Regions from separate parts of the Paracoccus sp. R86501 genome, predicted to be linked through region 1. Evidence: riboswitches for the same ligand, from Rfam matches in the RefSeq annotation. Region 1 holds a riboswitch; the other holds the start of a gene.
What was found. A riboswitch is a leader RNA that binds a small molecule or an ion and turns the genes downstream of it on or off. The one in region 1 is predicted to bind thiamine pyrophosphate.
Positions count from the first base shown of each region.

Region 2: it holds a riboswitch for thiamine pyrophosphate, as region 1 does, so the genes downstream of both, thiC (phosphomethylpyrimidine synthase ThiC) here and SJY40_RS14410 (thiamine ABC transporter substrate binding subunit) in region 1, are expected to answer to the same signal.

Region 1 is NZ_JAXHPZ010000001.1:2,940,070-2,947,552, forward strand. It holds gene SJY40_RS14395 (TAXI family TRAP transporter solute-binding subunit) at 1-909, opposite strand, end outside; gene SJY40_RS14400 (ATP-binding cassette domain-containing protein) at 993-1,685, opposite strand; gene SJY40_RS14405 (thiamine/thiamine pyrophosphate ABC transporter permease ThiP) at 1,678-3,216, opposite strand; gene SJY40_RS14410 (thiamine ABC transporter substrate binding subunit) at 3,192-4,172, opposite strand; TPP riboswitch at 4,204-4,304, opposite strand; gene mutS (DNA mismatch repair protein MutS) at 4,374-7,004, shown strand; gene aroC (chorismate synthase) at 7,001-7,483, shown strand, end outside.
Region 2 is NZ_JAXHPZ010000001.1:557,567-565,049, forward strand. It holds gene SJY40_RS02850 (cytochrome c) at 1-1,297, shown strand, start outside; gene SJY40_RS02855 ((2Fe-2S)-binding protein) at 1,318-1,791, shown strand; gene SJY40_RS02860 (molybdopterin cofactor-binding domain-containing protein) at 1,784-4,108, shown strand; TPP riboswitch at 4,184-4,306, shown strand; gene thiC (phosphomethylpyrimidine synthase ThiC) at 4,411-6,183, shown strand; gene SJY40_RS02870 (MBL fold metallo-hydrolase) at 6,221-7,174, opposite strand; gene SJY40_RS02875 (GntR family transcriptional regulator) at 7,385-7,483, opposite strand, start outside.

The DNA.
Region 1 (7,483 bases):
CAGCGGGATGGAGATTCCGTCCATCGCAGTCTCTGCCGAGATGCCCCCCGCCGCTGCATGGGCCGAGGTCATGCGGTCCAGATTTTCAAACAGCAGCTTGGTCATCTGATATGCGGTTTCCTCGCTGACGCCGTCATGGCTGATCAGCATGTTGCCGACGGCTGCGGTCGGCACGTCCTGATCCTGGCCGGTATAGGTGCCTGCCGGGATCACGCTTGGCACAAAGGGCGCGCCGATGGTCTGGACGGTTTCTTCGGGGATGGCGACGATGCTGATGTCATGGGTGGATGACAGGTCCTTGATGAACGCGACCCCCAGCCCTGATGATTGCAGCGTCGCCTCAAGCTGGCGGTTCTTGATCAGCTCGCCCGATTCCGCGAAGGGCAGGTATTCGACCTTGCCCAGATCATCATAGCTCATGCCGGCGGCGGCAAAGATGGCGCGGGCGTTCAGTTCGGTGCCGGATGCGGGGGCGCCCACGGACATGGTCTTGCCGCGCAGATCCTCCAGCGTGGTCACACCTGCCGAGGCATCGGCCACGATCTGGATATAGTTGGGATAGATGGCGGCGATGGCGCGCAGTTCCTCCAGCTTGCGGGGGAAGCCGGCCTCCTCGTTTCCTTCCCATGCGGCCTGAACACTGTCGCCAAGGGCGAAGGCAATCTCGCCGCGGCCTTGGGCCAGCAGGTTCAGGTTCTCGACGCTGGCCTTGGTGGCCTGCACCTGCGTGCGCGACCCTTCGATGCCCTCGGCATAGATTTCCGACAGGGCGACCCCAAGCGGGTAATAGACGCCCGAGGTGCCGCCGGTCAGCACGTTGATGAAGTCCTGCGCCTGTGCCATGGGCGCGGTGGCCATCAGCCCGCCCAGGGCTGCGATCGGAACGGCGGTGGCGATGCGATGGAACATGTGGTCTCCTCCCATGATGTTCTGGGGCGGAGCGTAGCAAGCTATCTGCGTTGCGGGAACATGATGTTTTGCAGGGCGCGAACTTATCCCAGATAGGCGCGCAGACCGGGGGGCGGGTTGTCCAGCAGCGGGCCTGTGTCGCGTGGTGGATGGGCGCGGCCATCCTCGACCAGAATGGTCTGGGGGGAAAAGACGCGGGCATCCTGCGGGTTATGGGTGACCATCAGGACGGTGGCGTCCGTCCTGTCGGCAATGCCTGTCAGCAGGGACAGCATCTCGGACTTGAGGGCGGGGCCAAGGGCGGCGAAGGGTTCGTCCAGCAGCAGTACGGGCCGCGCCCGCAGCAGCACGCGAGCCAGCGCGACGCGGCTTTGCTGGCCACCCGACAATGCAGCGGGGCGGCGGTCGCCCGTGCCGGACAGCCCGACCTGATCCAGCACTTGCGTCACGCGGTCCTTCTGATCAGTGTCCAGTCGTAGATCAGCTCGCAGTCCCATGCCTATATTTCGTTTCACTGTAAGGTGTGGAAACAAATTGTGGTGTTGAAAGAGGGTCGAAATAGGCCGATCCCCCGGTGCCATCTGCGTCATATCCTGCCCGTCCCACAGGATGCGCCCCTGATTGGGTGCCAGAAATCCACCAATCAAAGACAGCAGCGTGGATTTGCCGGACCCCGAGGCTCCGATCACCGCAAATCGTCCGCCCTTGGGCAGGGACAGGTCGGCGGTCAGGCTGAAATCGTCATGTCGGATTGCGATATCCCGAAGTTCAAGCATCCAAGCGGCCCCCTTTGTCGAACATCCAGAACAGCCCGAAGCTGAGCGCCATCAGCAGTACCGCCGCGCCTGCCGCATCCGCCATGCGATAGCTATTCATTAACTGATACAGCTTCAGCGGCAATGTCGGCTGGTCGCTGGCGAACAGTGTGATCACACCCAGATCGCCCATCGCCAAAGCCGCAGCCAGGCCTGCGGCAAAGCCCAAGGGGCGCGCCAGACGCGGAAGGGTCAGGTATCGCAGCCGCGCCCAGCCTCTCAGGTCCAATGATGCCGCAAGCTGGCCATAATCATCCTGCAGGCTGCGTGCCGCCGGGATCAGCGCCCGCAGCCCGAAGGGCAGGGCCATGGCGGCGTTGATCGCCACCGTCACTGGCAGGGCCATCTGCTGCGGGCCGGCCACGTCGCGCAGCAGGATGAACAGCCCCGTCCCCAGAACCAGAGGCGATGCGATCAGGGGCAGCATACCCGCCGCCTCGACCCAACGGCCCGCGCCGCGTGCGATGGCCAGGGCCAGCATCAGGCACAGCGCCACCGCCAACAGGGCCGAGGTGACGGCCATCACCACCGACCGCCCCGCCGCCCACCAGACGTCAGGCGCCAGCGCAGGCAGGCGCGGCACGCCCACCGCCAGAACCGCCACCAAGGGCCACAGCAGGAACCCCGCCGCCAGTGCGATGATTGCCGCATCGGAACAGACACGCCAGCCGCGCGGCCCGACCGGCCCTTGGCCTGCATCCATGCCCACGCCAAAGCCCGCCGGAATGGCGATCCAGCGCGCCGCCAGCATCGCGGCAATGCACAACCCGATCTGCACCAAGCCCAGCGTCGCCGCCCGTCCCAAGTCGAAATCAAAGCGGAACGCCTGATAGATCGCCAGCTCGACCGTGGTGGCACGCGGGCCGCCGCCAAGGGCCAAAGCGACGGTGAAAGACGTCAGGCAGACCAGAAAAACCGCCAGCCAGACGCCGGGCAGGGCCGCACGCAGCATCGGGCGTTCCAGATGGCGGGCGACATCGGCGGGGGCAAAGCCAAGGCTGGATGCCAGACGGAAGCGTTCGGAAGGGATCGCCTGCCAGCCTTGCAGGATCAGCCGCACCGACAGTGGCAGGTTGAAAAACACATGCGCCAGAATCACGCCCTGCCAGCCATAGATGCCCAGTTCGGGCAGGCCCAGGGCACGCAGGCCCTCGTTCAGCGCGCCGTTGCGCCCGAAGACCGAGATCAGTCCCATGATCGCCACGATCACCGGCAGGATGAAGGGCGCGCCCAGCAGCGTGACCAGCAACCCGCGCCCGCGAAAGCGCCGCCGCGCCAGCGCCCGCGCGACGGGCACCGCCAGCGCCGCCGACAGCGTGGCCGACAGCGCCGCCTGCCAGACGGTGAAGCGCACCGCGCGCCAGTCCCATTCTCCCAAGCCCGACAACCCGCCCGCCTGCCATGCGACAGCGGCCAGCGTGCCAAGGATCAGGGCCGCAAGACCGGCGGCGACGATGCGACCGGATATCACCCCGCGAAGGCGCGCAGCCATTCGTCCAGCGCCGGCTGGCGCAGGGCTTCGGCCTCGTCCTCGGAATAGAACAGCGTTTTTTCGGGGCGGGGCAGGTCGCGCATGACCTGCGGCCAGTCGTCCTGCGGCAGCTTGGCGGGCAGGGACCAATTGGCCAGCGGGATGGTCTTCTGGAATTCCGGCGTCAGGATCCAGTCCATGAATTGCTGTGCCAGTTCGGGCTGATCGGTCGATGCGACCTGCGCTGCCAGTTCGGCCATGAAGTAATGACCTTCGGGGAAGATGGCGGCCTTTTTGGTCAGGTCGTCTTCCGCTGCAATGTGATAGGCGGGCGAGGTGGTGTAGGAGAGGACCATATCCGCCTCTCCGTCCGTGAACATGCCATAGGATTCCGACCAGCCGCGCGTCACGGTCAGCACCTTGGGGGCCAGCTTGGCCCAAGCCTCGGGCGCGTCATCGCCATAGACCTGCTTGACCCACAACAGTAGCGCTAGGCCGGAAATGGACGACCGCGGGTCCTGGATCACGATCTTCAGATCATCGGGCGCGTCCAGCAATTCCTGAAAGCTGGCGGGCGGGTTTTCCAGCCGCGTTTCGTCATAGATGAACGCCGTTTCGCCCCAGTTATAGGGCAGGAAGATGTCATCGCTCCACTCCACCGGCAGCGACATGTCGGAGGTGTCCTGCCCGTGGGGCGCAAACAGGCCCGACGCGCGGGCGCGGGCGGTGACATCGGTGTTCAGGCCGAAGACGATGTCGGCGTCCGTCCCCTCACCCTCCATCAGCAGGCGGGGCAGGATGTCGCCGGTGACGAAGTCCAGGGTGCAATCGCAGAAGGCCTCGAATTCGGATTTGATCGTCGGGCCGGGGCCCCATTCGCTGGCGATGTAATCGCTGGCATAGACGGTCAGCGCGCGGTCCTGCGCCAAGGCGGGGGTCGCGGCCAGCAGGGCGGTGGCGATGAACAGGGGTTTCAAGGCAGTCTCCTCTCAAACGGGTTTCGAAAGAAAGGACAGCCGTCACCTTCCCTCCGCCGGGTGTCAGCCGGATCAGGTTCAACGGGTCCGCAATTGCGTCTCATCCCATGCAGGGCACCCCGAGGTTGGCCTGAATGTAATGGTTTAACCGCAGCACGCAAGCGGCTAGATACGGGGCCGGATGACAGTGACGGAATACCCATGACCGACCAGCCCACCCCGATGATGGCGCAATATCTGGCGATCCGCGAGGCGAACCCCGGTGCGCTGCTGTTCTATCGCATGGGCGACTTCTACGAGATGTTCTTCGACGATGCCGTGCAGGCCGCAGCCGCATTGGACATCGCGCTGACCAAACGCGGCACGCATCAGGGCGAACCGATCCCGATGTGCGGCGTGCCTGTCCATGCGTCGGAAAGCTATCTGTTGCAGCTGATCCGCAAGGGCTTCCGCGTCGCCATCGCCGAACAGATGGAGGACCCTGCCGAGGCCAAGAAACGCGGTAGCAAGTCCGTCGTGGCCCGCGATGTCGTTCGCCTTGTCACCCCCGGCACCCTGACCGAGGAATTGCTGCTGGAGGCGCGCCGCCACAACTACCTTGCCGCCTATGCGCAGGTCCGTGACGAAGGCGCGCTGGCGTGGGTCGATATTTCGACCGGTGCCTTTCAGGTGATGGAATGCCCGCCCGCGCGGCTGGCCCCCGAACTGGCCCGCCTGACCCCGCGCGAGGTTCTGGCCGCAGGCTATGAATTCGAGGAGCTGGTGCAGGATGCCGGTGCCGCCCTGACCGATCTGCATGCCGGTGCCTTTGACAGCAGCGCGGGCGTGCGGCGGCTATGCGCGCTTTATGGCGTGGAAACGCTGGACGGGTTCGGCAGTTTCACCCGCGCCGAACAGGGCGCGATGGGCGCAATCGTCGATTATCTGGACATGACGCAAAAGGGCAAGCTGCCGCTGCTGCGCCACCCGATCCGCGAAAAGGCCGGCGGCGCGATGCAGATCGATGCTGCCACCCGCCGCAATCTGGAACTGACCCAAGCCCTGTCCGGTGGTCGCGAAGGGTCCCTGCTGGCCGCCATCGACCGCACGGTAACCGCGCCGGGGGCGCGTCTGCTGGAACGACGCGTCAGCGCCCCCAGCCGTGATCTGGCGCTGATCCGTGCACGTCAGGACAGTGTGGCGATGCTGGTCGATGATCCGCGCCTGCTGACCGATCTGCGCAGCGCGCTGGCACGCGTGCCCGATATGGACCGCGCCCTGTCACGTCTGGCGCTGGAACGCGGTGGTCCGCGCGATCTTGCCGCGATCCGCGCTGGGTTGACCCAAGGGGCCGCCATTGCCGAACGCCTGCCCGATGACGCCGCGCCGGTGCTGCGCGATGCGGTGGCCGATCTGACCGGCCATGACGACCTGATCGACCTGCTGGACGATGCGCTGGTGGCGGAACCACCCCTGCTGGCCCGTGACGGCGGGTTTGTAGCAGAAACCTATGACGAAGATTTGGACCAGACCCGCCGTCTGCGTGACGAAGGGCGCGGGGTCATTGCCGGAATGCAGGCCGAATATGCAGCCATGGCGGGTGTCAGCGCACTGAAGATCAAGCATAACAATGTTCTGGGCTATTTCATCGAAACCACGACCACCCATGCCGAACGCATGATGGCCGCGCCGCTGAACCAGACCTTCATCCATCGCCAGACCACTGCCAACCAGATCCGCTTTACCACCGTCGAACTGTCCGAACTGGAAACCCGCATCCTGAATGCCCGCGACCGTGCGCTGGAGATCGAGCGCGGCATCTATGACCGCCTGCGGGCCGCCGTGCTGGACCGCGCTGGACCCATCGGACAGGCGGCGCGGGCGCTGGCCGAGATTGATCTGGCCGGGGCCTTTGCCGATATCGCCTCCGGCGAAGGTTGGACGCGCCCGCAGGTCGATGACAGCCGCGCCTTTTCCATCACCGGCGGGCGGCATCCGGTGGTGGAACGCGCGCTGAAGCGCAAGGCCGAAAGCTTTGTCGCCAACGACTGCGACCTGACAAAGGGCGCGACCCCTGCAATCTGGTTGCTGACCGGTCCCAACATGGCGGGTAAATCGACCTTTCTGCGCCAGAACGCCCTGATCGCGGTCTTGGCGCAGGCGGGCGGTTTCGTGCCCGCCAGCCACGCCCATATCGGCATCGTCAGCCAGTTGTTCAGCCGCGTTGGTGCCGCCGATGATCTGGCGCGGGGCCGTTCGACCTTCATGGTGGAAATGGTGGAAACCGCCGCCATCCTGAACCAAGCCGACGACCACGCGCTGGTCATCCTGGACGAGATCGGACGCGGCACGGCCACTTGGGACGGGCTGTCCATCGCATGGGCGGTGATGGAGCATCTGCATGCTGCCAACCGCTGCCGCGCGCTGTTTGCCACGCATTACCACGAAATGACCGCCCTGACCGCGCGGCTGGAGGGTGTGGAAAACGCCACTGTCGCCGTGCGCGAATGGGAAGGCGACGTGATCTTCCTGCATGAGGTCCGCAAGGGCGCCGCCGACCGCAGCTATGGTGTGCAGGTGGCGCGTCTGGCCGGTCTGCCCGCGTCCGTTGTCGACCGCGCAAGGCAGGTTCTGGACGCGCTGGAATCGGGCGAACGCCAAGGTGCCGCCCGTCCCGCCGCGCTGATCGACGACCTGCCGTTGTTCCGCGCGGCCCCGCCAGCCCCCGCACCCGCCAAGGCATCCCCGCTGGACGCGGCGCTGAAAGCGGTGCATCCCGACAGCCTGACCCCGCGCGAGGCGCTGGATCTGGTCTATCAATTGAAAGCCCTGACCGAGGACGCCCGAACATGAGCTACAACACTTTCGGCCGCGAATTCCGTTTCACCACCTGGGGTGAAAGCCACGGCCCCGCGCTGGGCGCGACCGTCGATGGCGTCCCCCCCGGCGTCCCGCTGTCCGAGGATTACATCCAGCGCTTCATGGACCGCCGCCGCCCCGGTACCAGCAAACACACCACCCAACGGCGCGAGGCCGATCAGGTCCGCATCCTTTCGGGCGTGTTCGAAGGCGTGACGACCGGTACCTCGATCCAGCTGATGATCGAGAATACCGACCAGCGGTCCAAGGATTACGGCGATATCGCCACCAGTTTTCGCCCCGGTCATGCCGATATCAGCTATCACCTGAAATACGGCGTGCGCGATTATCGCGGCGGCGGTCGGTCATCTGCGCGCGAAACGGCGGCGCGGGTGGCGGCAGGGGCGGCGGCCCATGCGGTGCTGGCGCAGCTGGCGCCCGACATGCAGATCATCGGATATATGGTGCAGATG
Region 2 (7,483 bases), 2.4 Mb from region 1:
CAAGAAGATCTGCCTAGGCATCCTGGCCATCGCAGCGATCGGCGCTGTGGGCTTTGGCGTCTATGCATATAAACCCGCGATGCAGCCGGTGACGGCGGCAGATCACGCGAATTTCCCGCCTGAACAGGTGGAAAAGGGCAGGGTGCTGGCGGGTGCGGGCTATTGCGCGACCTGTCACACCGCCAAGGGCGGCGAACCCTATGCCGGCAATTACGCGATGGAGACGGGCTTCGGCACCATCTATGCCACGAACCTGACCCCCGACATGGAAACGGGCATCGGCACCTATTCGCAGGCCGCCTTCCGCCGTGCCATGCATGAAGGCGTTGGCCGCGATGGCCGCCACCTGTTCCCCGGCTTCCCCTATGACCACTTCACCAAGATGAGCGATGAGGACATCGACGCGATCTATGCCTTCATCATGTCCGAGGTCGAGCCTGTCCGGACCGTCCAGAAGGAAAACGAGCTGCCCTTCCCGCTGAACCTGCGCTTCCTGCAGGCTGGCTGGAAGACGCTGTTCGTTGATTTCGGCGAATACGAAGCCGATCCCGAGAAGTCGGACGAATGGAATCGCGGGGCCTATCTGGCCGAGGGCATCACCCACTGCGGCGCCTGCCATACCCCGCGCAACGTCCTTGGCGCGGAAAAATCCAGCGAAGAATACGCCGGCGCCGAGATCGACCGTTGGCAGGCCCCCGCCCTGACCGCCGCCAACGCCTCGGCCGTGCCGTGGAACGCCGCCGAGTTCCGCGAGTATCTGATCAAGGGTTCGTCCACCTATCATGGCATCGCCGCTGGTCCGATGGGGCCGGTTGTTCATGCCGGTGTGCGCGGACTGCCCGACAGCGACCTGTCCGCCATCAGCGTCTATTTGGCCGATAAGGTCGGCGGCGATGATCTGGACCCCGCCGACAGCGACGTCGTCCGCGCCAGCCTCGAGCGCAACGCCCCCGACCGCCGCTATCGTCAAGCCGAGGGCGAGCGGCTGTACACCACCGCCTGCGCCGCCTGTCACTATAATGCCAAACAGATCCGCGAAGGCCGTCCCGATCTGGGAATCAACTCCTCGGTCAATCAGGATGATCCCAGCAACCTGATCCAGGTGATCCTTTATGGCGTGAACAGCCATCAGGGCACCGAAGGCGTCGTCATGCCGGGCTTTGCCCAAGCGCTGACCGACGATCAGGTCGCCTCGGTCGCAGCCTACCTGCGCGCCGATCGGGCCGAAAAGGCCCCGTGGGAGAACCTGCGCGAGGATGTCACCCAGCTGCGCGCGCGCGGCCCTGGATCCCACTGAATTCACGAAGGAAACACCTGATGGTAAATTTGAAAATCAACGGGCGTGAGGTCAGCGTCGACGCCGATCCCGATACGCCGCTTCTGTGGGCGATCCGCGACGAGGTCGGGCTGACCGGCACCAAGTTCGGTTGCGGCATCGGCATGTGCGGTGCCTGCACCGTCCATGTCGGCGGTCGTGCCACGCGGTCCTGCATCACCGCGCTTGGCGATGTCGAAGGCGCCGAGATCACCACGATCGAGGGGCTAGACGCCAACGACAGCCACCCCGTTCAGGAAGCATGGCGCAACCTGCGGGTTCCGCAATGCGGCTATTGCCAGTCGGGCCAGATCATGCAGGCAGCAGCCCTGCTGACCGATATTCCTGACCCGAGCGACGACGACATCGACGCCGTCATGACCGGCAATCTTTGCCGCTGCATGACCTATCCGCGCATCCGCCAGGCGGTTCGCGAAGCGGCTTCGGCAAATAGGGGGCAAACCCAGAATGGCTAAGAACAAGATCCTTTCGCGCCTTGGCGCAGGCAGCCCGGCAACGGCGCTGAGCCGCCGCGGCTTCCTGATCTCGATGACGGCTGCCGGTGTGGCCTTCGGCTTCCCGCGCACGTCCCATGCCGCGATGGACCCGCAGGCCGCCGATGGCGTCCCGATCGAGGCCGTGGGTGACACCTTCGAACCGACCATGTGGTATTGGATCGACACAGAAGGCCGCGTGAACGTCAACATCATCCGCGCCGAGATGGGCCAGCATGTCGGCACCGCCATCGCCCGCATCCTTGCGGACGAGTTGGAAGTGTCATGGGACGACGTGCGCATCACCCATGTCGATACGGCGGAAAAATGGGGCACCATGGTCACCGGCGGCAGTTGGTCGATCTGGCAGAGCTGGCCCGTCTATCGCCAGGCCGGTGCCGCAGGCCGCACCGCTCTGATCGAAGCCGCCGCCAGCCAATGGGGCGTGGATGCATCGACCTGTACGGCGCGTGACGGCACGGTCACCGATGGCACCAATTCCACCACCTATGCCGAGCTGGTCAAATCAGGCATCAGCCGCAGCTTTACCGAAGACGAACTGGCCGCCCTGCCGCTGAAGGCGCATTCCGACCTGCGTCTGGTCGGCAAGGACGTCACTGCGCTGGACATCACCAACAAGACCAACGGCAAGACCATCTATGGTCTGGATGCCAAGATTGACGGCATGGTCTATGGCATTCCGATGCTGCCACCGACGCGTCTGGGGTCTTCGGTCGCATCCGTCGATGACAGCGGTGCCAAAGAGATCAAGGGCTATCTGCAGACGCTGACGCTGGACGATCCTTCGGGAACGGTTCCGGGGTGGGTCGTCGTTCTGGGTGAAACCCTGTTCGCCGCCAAGCAGGCTGCCGATCAGATCAACGTCGAATGGAACGCCGGCGAAACCGCGATGGTGTCCGAAGCCGACATCCAGGCGCGGTCGCGCGAACTGATCGCCGATGCCTCCAGCGGGGCGATCCTGCCGACCGAGACGCCCGACACCGCCCAAGCCTTCAAGGATGCCGCAGATACGCTCGAGGCGGATTACACCACCTCGACGGTGCTGCACTTCCAGATGGAACCGCTGAACGCCACCGTCTTCCAGAATGAGGACGGCATCTGGGAAACCCATGCCGGCAACCAGTGGCAGTCGCTGATCCTGCCGACCCTGTCGGCGGCGCTTGAGGTTGAACCCGACAAGATCGTCATGCGCAGCTATATGCTGGGCGGCGGTTTCGGGCGTCGCCTGAACGGCGACTACATCGTGCCCGCCGCGCTTGCCTCGAAGCAATTGGGCGGCAAGCCGGTCAAGCTGGTCTTCATGCGCGAACATGACGTCCAGTTCGACAGCGTCCGGTCGCCAAGCGTGCAGAAACTGCGTATGGCATTCGACGCCGACCAGAAGGTCATCGGCATGGATCACGACGCCGCCGCCGGTTGGCCCACGGGCGTCATGGCACCGTCGTTTATGCCCAAGGGCGTGAACGACCAGCCCTATGATGTCTTTGCCATCGACGGTGCCGACCACTGGTATTCGGTCGGTGCGCATAAGGTTCGCGCGATCGAAAACGAACTGGCCAATCAGACCTTCCGTCCCGGCTGGTTGCGCTCGGTCGGTCCGGGCTGGACCAACTTTGCCGTCGAAAGCTTCATGGATGAAGCCGCAGCCAAGATCGGTGTCGATCCGCTGGAGTTTCGCCAGCAGCATCTGATTGCCGAAGGTTACAACGCCGGCACCGCGCCGGATTCGGTCGGTGGCGCATCGCGTCAGAAGGCGGTTCTGGAACGCGTGGCCAAGATGTCGGGCTATGGCACGGCTGATTTGCCTGCCGATACGGCCATCGGCATCGCAACGACCTTCGGTCAAAGCCGCCAGATGCCGACCTGGACCGCAGGTGCCGTTCAGGTGCATGTGGACCGCGAAACTGGCACGGTCGAGGTCCAGAAGATGTGGCTGGCCTTCGATTGCGGTACGGTTGTTGACCCCGATGGGGCGCGCGCGCAATGCGAAGGTGCTGCACTTTGGGGCCTTTCCATGGCGCTGTACGAAGGGACTGAGTTCGAGGATGGCAACGTTCGCGACCTGAACCTTGGCGGCTACACTCCGCTGCGGATGATCGACACACCGGACATGGAGATCGAGTTCATCGACAGCACCGAAGTGCCGGTGGGCTTGGGCGAACCCGGCACCACGGTCATCGCACCGGCCATCGCCAACGCCATCCAGTCTGCCGTGGGCGTGCGCCTGCGCCATCTGCCGATGCGTCCCGACGATGTGTTGGCCGCGCTTAAGGCCTGATACCAACCGCAGGCGCCCGTCACCGCGGGCGCCTGCATCAAGCTGTTGACAGTTCCCCCCGAAATCGCGAACCTGCCCGCACGTCAGGGGAGTCCCGCCTTAAGGGGACTGAGAGGCTGAGTGGGGGCAACCCCGGTGAAGCGACCCTTTGAACCTGACCCAGTTTATGCTGGCGTAGGAAGACCAAAGGCAGCTTCCCCGACCGACGGGGCGGTCCTTTGGGCCGCAAGGTCCGTCATCGGGCCGCGTGGCCCCTTCATCGCTTGTCTTATCCGGGTCGCCCATTTTTGCGGGAGACACTGATGAAACCCAACCCCCAGATCACCACCGGCCCCATGCCCGCATCCAGCAAGCTGTATGTGCCGGGCGCCATGCATGACATCCGCGTGCCGATGCGCCAGATTGCCCTGACAGGCGAGGCCCCGCTGACCGTCTATGACAGCTCCGGCCCCTATACCGACGGGGGTGCGCGGATGGAGATTCAAAGCGGCCTTCCCCCGGTTCGCGGCAACTGGCTGACGGGCAGGGGCGATGCCGAAGCCTATACCGGACGTCCGCTGACCGCCGCCGATAACGGCTTTGTCGATGGCAAGCGCCTGACCCCCGCCTTTCCGCATCAATGTGATCCGCTGCGCGCCACCAAGGGGGCCGTGACCCAGCTGGCCTATGCTCGCGCCGGTATCATCACGCCGGAAATGGAATATGTCGCCATCCGCGAAAATGAAGGCCGCACCGCCGCCTATACCCGTGACGGAGAGGATTTCGGCGCCTCCATCCCCGATCTGGTCACGCCGGAGTTCGTGCGGTCTGAAATTGCGCGGGGGCGGGCGGTGATTCCTGCCAACATCAACCACCCCGAACTGGAACCGATGATCATCGGCCGCAATTTCCTGGTCAAGATCAACGCCAATATTGGCAATTCCGCCGTGACATCCTCGATGGAGGAAGAGGTCAACAAGATGGTCTGGGCCATCCGCTGGGGTGCCGACACCGTCATGGATCTGTCCACGGGCCGCAACATCCACAACATCCGCGACTGGATCATCCGCAACTCGCCCGTGCCCATCGGGACGGTGCCATTGTATCAGGCGCTGGAAAAGGTCGGCGGCATCGCCGAAGATCTGACGTGGGAGATTTACCGCGACACGCTGATCGAACAGGCCGAACAGGGCGTCGATTATTTCACCATCCACGCCGGCGTGCGGCTGCATATGATCCCCATGACGGCCAAGCGCGTGACGGGCATTGTCAGTCGGGGCGGCTCGATCATGGCGAAATGGTGCCTGCACCATCACCGCGAAAGCTTTCTTTACGAGCGCTTCGACGAGATCTGCGAGATTATGCGCGCCTATGATGTGACCTTCAGCCTTGGCGACGGGCTGCGCCCCGGGTCCATCGCCGACGCCAACGATCAGGCGCAATTCGCCGAGCTGGAAACCTTGGGCGAACTGACGAAGAAAGCATGGGCCAAGGATTGTCAGGTCTTTATCGAAGGTCCGGGCCATGTGCCGATGCACAAGCTTAAGGCCAATATGGACAAGCAGCTTCAACATTGCCACGAAGCCCCATTCTATACGCTTGGGCCGCTGACCACCGATATCGCGCCCGGTTACGACCATATCACCAGCGCCATCGGAGCGGCGATGATCGGTTGGTTCGGGACCGCGATGCTGTGCTATGTCACGCCGAAGGAGCATCTGGGACTGCCGGATCGAGACGATGTGAAGACCGGCGTCATCACCTACAAGCTGGCGGCCCATGCGGCGGATCTGGCCAAGGGGCACCCGGGTGCGCAGATGCGCGACGATGCGCTGTCACGCGCGCGCTTCGATTTCCGCTGGCAGGATCAGTTCAATCTGGGCCTGGACCCCGATACCGCGCGCGAGATGCATGACGAGACCATGCCCGCCGATGCCCATAAGGTCGCGCATTTCTGTTCGATGTGCGGGCCCAAGTTCTGCTCGATGAAGATATCGCATGATATCCGCGCGACGGCGGAAAAGCAGGAAGGCATGGAGCGGATGGCCGATCTGTTCCGCGAAAAGGGCCAGCTTTACGTCCCGGCCGACGGATAAGGCATGGGGGCCCCGCCAGTGTGGCGGGGCCGTCTGATCAGAATTTGTCCATGTCGTTGGCGATGGTCACCTTGCCTTCATAGGTCGAGGCAATGCCACTGTTGATGGCATCCAGATCCTCTTTCAGGCCGGCGGCGATATGGGTCACCACCAGTTCGGGCGCACCCGATGCTGTCGCCAGCTTGCCCAGATCGGCGGGCAGCAGGTGGTGTTCGGACAGGTGCTTCTTGAGGAAGTTGACCTTGTCGTCCGGCATGTTCGGCACGGCCATGCGGGTCGCGGCGATCACGCTGTCCAGTTCGATGACTTCGCCGATCAGCAGGTCTGCACCCTTGGCCAGTTCCTCGACATCCGGGCTGGGGCCGGTATCGCCGGTATAGACGATGGTGCGGTCGGGCGTTTTGAAGCGGAAGGACAGGCTGTGGTATTTCCCGGCCTGCGGGCTGTCGGGGGCGAAGGAGTAATGGGTGTTGTCCGCCGTGGTCACCTCGATCTTGCCGACGGTCAACTGATCGCCCGGCATGATGATGTGGGCAACCGCCAGATCCTCGGGTTTGATCGGTTCGGCGCCGACGCCATATCCGGCCTCCATCGCGGGGGCCAGGGCGGCCAGGATGCCTGCAACCATGTCATCGGTGCCCGGAGGGCCATAGACCTGCAGCGGTTTCACCACATCGGTCTGCAGGCGCAGGGCCAGAATGGCCAACAGGCCCCCGAAATGGTCACCATGCAGGTGGCTGATGAAGACGTTTTCCAGATCGCGCGGCATGACGCGCATCTTGGACAGCTGCTGTGCGGTGCCGTCGCCCGCATCGACCAGCGACAGGATGCCATCGACATTCAACACGTTCGCGGGCTGGGAACGATGGGGCACGGCCACGGGTCCGCCGCGCGTGCCAAGGATGGTGAAGCTGGTTTCCGCCAGAACCGGCAAGGCGGTCAGGGACAGCAGGCCGGCAAGGGCCGCGGTCAGGAATGGGTTGCGTCGCATGAGTATCCTCCCTCACGTAAAATGTCGCCGAAGAGGATGTGCGCCAGCAGGTACCTTGCCTGAAACAAGGCCGGTCCTGCATCGGTTGATGTGACAATCCTCCCTTGTGCGCAGTGTCACGCTGCGCACTTTGGGTACGCTATGTCACAGTGATGCATTGAGGAAATTACATTTATAAATCGACACTATCCACGCAGTGGATACGTCGGTTCAGTCCCGCGGCGTCCTGAGCGCCTTGGATAAGGCGCCTGTTGCAGGAAGATCATCGTCGAAACGGATGCCGGCCTCGATATGGCGCAGGTGCTGGTC